DNA from 2 places in the Caulobacter sp. GW821-FHT09B11 genome. Region 1 is predicted to be linked to the other one. Evidence: predicted binding sites of a transcription regulator. Region 1 holds the regulator's gene; the other holds the start of a gene.
The links. The regulator LexA, encoded in region 1, represses DNA repair genes until DNA is damaged. The targets are predictions, from matches to a motif close to ATGTTCNCNANNTGTTCT.
Positions count from the first base shown of each region.

Region 2: a site for LexA is predicted at 825-842, ahead of uvrA (excinuclease ABC subunit UvrA). Genes of this name have one in related genera too.

Region 1 is NZ_JBWKPK010000004.1:54,606-56,978, forward strand. It holds gene lepB (signal peptidase I) at 1-436, shown strand, start outside; gene lexA (transcriptional repressor LexA) at 740-1,447, shown strand; gene AC07N1_RS03905 (bifunctional helix-turn-helix transcriptional regulator/GNAT family N-acetyltransferase) at 1,621-2,373, shown strand, end outside.
Region 2 is NZ_JBWKPK010000006.1:82,215-84,587, forward strand. It holds gene AC07N1_RS06090 (hypothetical protein) at 10-675, opposite strand; gene uvrA (excinuclease ABC subunit UvrA) at 933-2,373, shown strand, end outside.

The sequences.
Region 1 (2,373 bases):
GGACGGGGTGCTGCGCATCAACGGCGCGCCGGTCACGCAGCAGGCGCTGGGCACGCGGATGGAGGACACCCCGTTCGGCGTGCTGCCGGCCGAGCGTTTCGTCGAGACCCTGCCGGGCGGCAAGACCCATCTGGCCAATAGCTACGGCCCGCGCACGGCGGCCGGCAACACCGCCGTCTATCGCGTGCCCGAGGGCTGCTACTTCATGATGGGCGACAACCGCGACAACTCGCTCGACAGCCGCTTCGACCCAGGCCCGATCCCGGCCGGCCAGGCCCGCTGCGCCTGGAACCCGGCGGTGGACGCCAATCTGCCGGCGCAGATCGGCATGGGCTTCGTGCCGTTCGAGAACCTCGTCGGCCGCGCCGAGATGGTGGTGTTCTCGTGGGAAAGCGGCGCCGGTCCGCGATGGAATCGGTCGTTCCAGCGGCTGTGAATCGGCGGCTACCGGCCAGGAATCACGGTCTCGGCGGCGATATTTTCGCGGCTCGGGACGCGACGCGATCGCACCGTCTACGGAAAATCACGGCCCGGTATGGTTTCACGGCCGCGTCCGTCCGACTGAGAACGACGGACTTATCCGACGTAAATCAGTCATTTAAGGCCGAGGTCCTGACAGAATCGTCGCCAGCGATCTGGCAGAACGCCGGTCGCCGTAATTCACTTGACCTTAACCAAGAACACCTAGAGAACATTCGCAAGGTTTGCGGTTTGTTCCGCGACGACTTGCGAGGCCGTCATGCTCACCCGCAAGCAGCACGAGCTGCTGATGTTCATCCACGAACGGATCAAGGAGACCGGCGTCTCCCCCTCCTTCGACGAGATGAAGGAGGCCCTGGATCTGGCGTCGAAGTCGGGCATCCACCGGCTGATCACCGCCCTGGAAGAGCGCGGCTTCATCCGCCGCCTGGCCCACCGGGCCCGGGCGCTGGAGGTGGTGAAGCTGCCGCAGCAGGCCACGACGGCCGCCCCGCCCAAGGGCCGAGGCGCGTTCCGGCCCCAGGTGCTGGAAGGCGGCGGTCCCGCTCCTTCGGCCCCCGCCCCCGCCTTGCCGATCGCCAATGACAGCCGCGAACTGCCGATCCTGGGCCGCATCGCCGCCGGCACGCCGATCGACGCCATCCAGCACGAGCGCGACCGCCTGCCGGTGCCCGAGAGCATGCTGGGCGGCGGCGAGCACTACGTGCTTGAGGTGCAGGGCGACTCGATGATCGAGGCCGGCATCCTCGACGGCGACTATGTGATCATCCGCAAGGGCGACACGGCCAACAGCGGCGAGATCGTCGTGGCCCTGGTTGGCGAGGAAGCCACGCTGAAGCGCCTGCGCAAGAAGGGCGGCTCGATCGCTCTGGAAGCGGCCAACCCCAAGTACGAGACCCGCATCTTCGGCCCCGACCAGGTCGAGGTGCAGGGCAAGCTGGTGGGTCTGATCCGCCGCTATCACTGACGGTTCAGGCCGACACGACGGTTCGAGGGCGCGATCGCAAGGTCGCGCCCTTTTCCGTTGCGGGGACGCGCGCCGTGGTCGCTGACGAGCGCATGCGATCCAGGGCGTCGCGCGGCCAGTGTTGACTCGATCAATAATCACCTAATATTGACGCAATCAACATTGGGGGCCGCATGACCGATCGCCACGACACCGACGTCGCCACCCTGCGCGCCTTCAACCGCGTCTACACCAGCCGCCTGGGCCTGCTCGACGCCAGCTATGACGGCAGCCCGTTCACGCTGAGCGAGGCGCGCATTCTCTACGAACTGGCGAACCGGACCGCCCCGATGGCCGCCGACATTGCCCGCGCCCTGCGGCTGGATCCGGCCCAGGTCAGCCGCACGATCAAGCGCTTTTCCGAACGGGGCCTGGTCACGGCGCGCGAGAACCCGGCGCACGGCCGCCACCAGCTGCTGACCCTGACCGACGAGGGCCGCGCGACCTTCGCCGCCCTGGAGGCCAACACCCGCGCCAGCATCGGCGCCCTTATCGAGGGCCTGCATCCGCTGCAGCGGGCGCGGCTGCTGGATGCGGCCGGGGCAATCAACGAGGTGTTCGAGGGCGGCGCGCCCGAGGTCGTGCTGCGGGCCTTGCGGCCCGGCGATCTTGGCCTGGTCGCCTCGCGCCAGGCGGTGCTCTATGCGAGCGAATACGGCTGGAACGGCGACTACGAGGCCCTGGTGGCCGGCATCCTGGCCGACTTCCACCGCAACTTCGATCCCGCTAGGGACGACGCCTGGATCGCCGAGGCGGGCGGCCGGATGGTCGGCTCGATCTTCCTGGTGCGCGGCGATGCGCCCGGCGTCGCAAAGCTGCGCCTGCTCTATGTAGAGGCCCAGGCGCGTGGGCTCGGCGTGGGCCGGCGGCTGGTCGAGACCTGCGTC
Region 2 (2,373 bases), on a different contig from region 1:
AGCTTCCCGTCAGCAGATCCCGTCGCGCAGGCGCGGCTGCGCGGCGCGGCCGGCGCGATAGGCGCCGCAACGGGCTTGCCTGCGGGCCTCCTCGGCGAAGGGCGGCGGGGGCGGCGGCAGGCCGCGGGGCACGAACCTGGCTGGCGGCAGGGCGGGACGGCCCACGGGTCCCATCCGCGGCGACGGCGCCTTGGCGGCCAGGCTACCCCAGCAGCGGTCCTTCTCCTCGTCGGTCAGGTGCTCGCTGCTCAGGCCCTTGCAGGCCCGGTGGTAGCGGCCCCAGCGGAAATCCGGATTGCCTTCCGTCAGCTTCCAGCGATCGATGTCCTTGCGGTCGAGGCGCCAGGCGGGATCGATCGCGGGCGCGGCGGGTCCGGGTGGACCGGCCGACGGCGCGCCCTCTCCTTCCGGGGCGGTGGACGCGACACCGTCTGGATTGGCCCGAGGTTCGGAAGCCCTGGCGGCTGAAGAGGACGAGGCCCTGGCCGCCCGCTTCGGCGCCGGCGGCGGCTCTTCCTCTTCCGTGCGGTCGAGCTCGACTAGCATGGCCGGCGGCTCCACCGGCGTCGGCGTGCGCTCGACCAGCGACAGCAGGCCGATCAGCAGCAGGTTGGCCGCCAGGCCCGCCGGGGCCGCGACCGCCCATCGTCCGACCGCGCGTCGCCCCCGCCCCATCGCCCGCCACCGAAGATTGCTCTGACGGCGAATGCTCGCGCTTCGATGGCGTCCGAAATTCGACCGCGCGGCGCCCGCTTTGCGCCCTCCGACACGCCTCCTGCTGACATCTGATGTCAGCAGGACTGGCAGCAGGATGGCTGCGGCGTTTGTTCGCATGTTGTTCTTGTGTTAATGCCGCGCCAGCGCCCTACATATAGCCGCTGCGCCGCGCCTCGCGCGTGGCTCCCAATCCGACCTCGAGCGTTCCGGACACCATGGCCGAGCAACTGAACTTCATCCGCGTCCGCGGCGCCCGCGAGCACAATCTCAAGGACGTCAGCGTCGACATTCCGCGCGGCGAGCTGGTCGTGCTGACCGGCCTGTCGGGCTCGGGCAAGAGCTCGCTGGCCTTCGACACCATCTACGCCGAGGGTCAGCGGCGGTATGTGGAGTCGTTGTCGGCCTATGCCCGCCAGTTCCTGGAGCTGATGAGCAAGCCGGACGTCGACCTGATCGAGGGCCTGTCCCCGGCCATCTCGATCGAGCAGAAGACGACGTCCAGGAACCCGCGCTCGACCGTCGGCACGGTGACCGAGATCCACGACTACATGCGCCTGCTGTGGGCGCGGGTCGGGGTGCCCTATTCGCCGGCCACCGGCCTGCCGATCGAGAGCCAGACCATCAGCCAGATGGTCGACAAGATCACCGTCCTGCCCGAAGGCACGCGCCTCTATCTGCTGGCCCCCGTCGTGCGCGACCGCAAGGGCGAGTACCGCAAGGAAATCGCCGAGTGGCAGAAGGCCGGCTTCCAGCGGCTGAAGATCGACGGCGAGTACTATCCGATCGAGGACGCCCCGGTCCTCGACAAGAAGTTCAAGCACGACATCGACGTGGTCGTGGACCGCGTGGTGACCAAGGCCGGCATGGAGCAGCGCCTGGCCGACTCCCTCGAACAGGCCCTGCGCCTGGCCGACGGCCTGGCCGTGGCCGAATGGGCGACGATCGACGAAGGCGAGAAGGAGCCCAAGCGCATCCTGTTCTCCGAGCGCTTCGCCTGCCCGGTCAGCGGCTTCACCATCGCCGAGATCGAGCCGCGGCTGTTCTCGTTCAACAACCCGGCCGGCGCCTGCCCCACCTGCGACGGCCTGGGCGCGAAGCTGGCCTTCGACGCCGACCTGATCATCCCGGACAAGGACAAGACCCTGCACAAGGGCGCGGTCGCGCCCTGGGCCAAGGGTCCCTCGCCGCTCTATACCCAGACCCTGCAGGCCCTGGCGCGCCACTACGGCTTCTCGATGGACGAGCCCTGGTACAAGCTGCCGGAAAAGGCCCGGACCGTGGTGCTGAACGGCTCCAAGGGCGAGAAGATCAAGTTCACCTACGACGACAACGCCCGCAAGTACGAGGTCGACAAGCCCTTCGAGGGCGTGCTGCCGAACCTGGAGCGCCGCTGGCGCGAGACCGACAGCAGCTGGGTGCGTGAGGAACTGGGCCGCTACCAGTCCGACACCCCCTGCGAGGCCTGCGGCGGCAAGCGCCTGAAGCCCGAGGCCCTGGCCGTCAAGGTGCACGGCCTCGACATCGCCGCCGTCTCGAACCTGGCCATCCGTCCGGCCCGCGACTGGTTCACGGCCCTGGAAGGCCACCTCTCCGACAAGCAGCTGGAGATCGCCCGCCGGATCCTGAAGGAGATCAACGATCGCCTGCGGTTCCTGG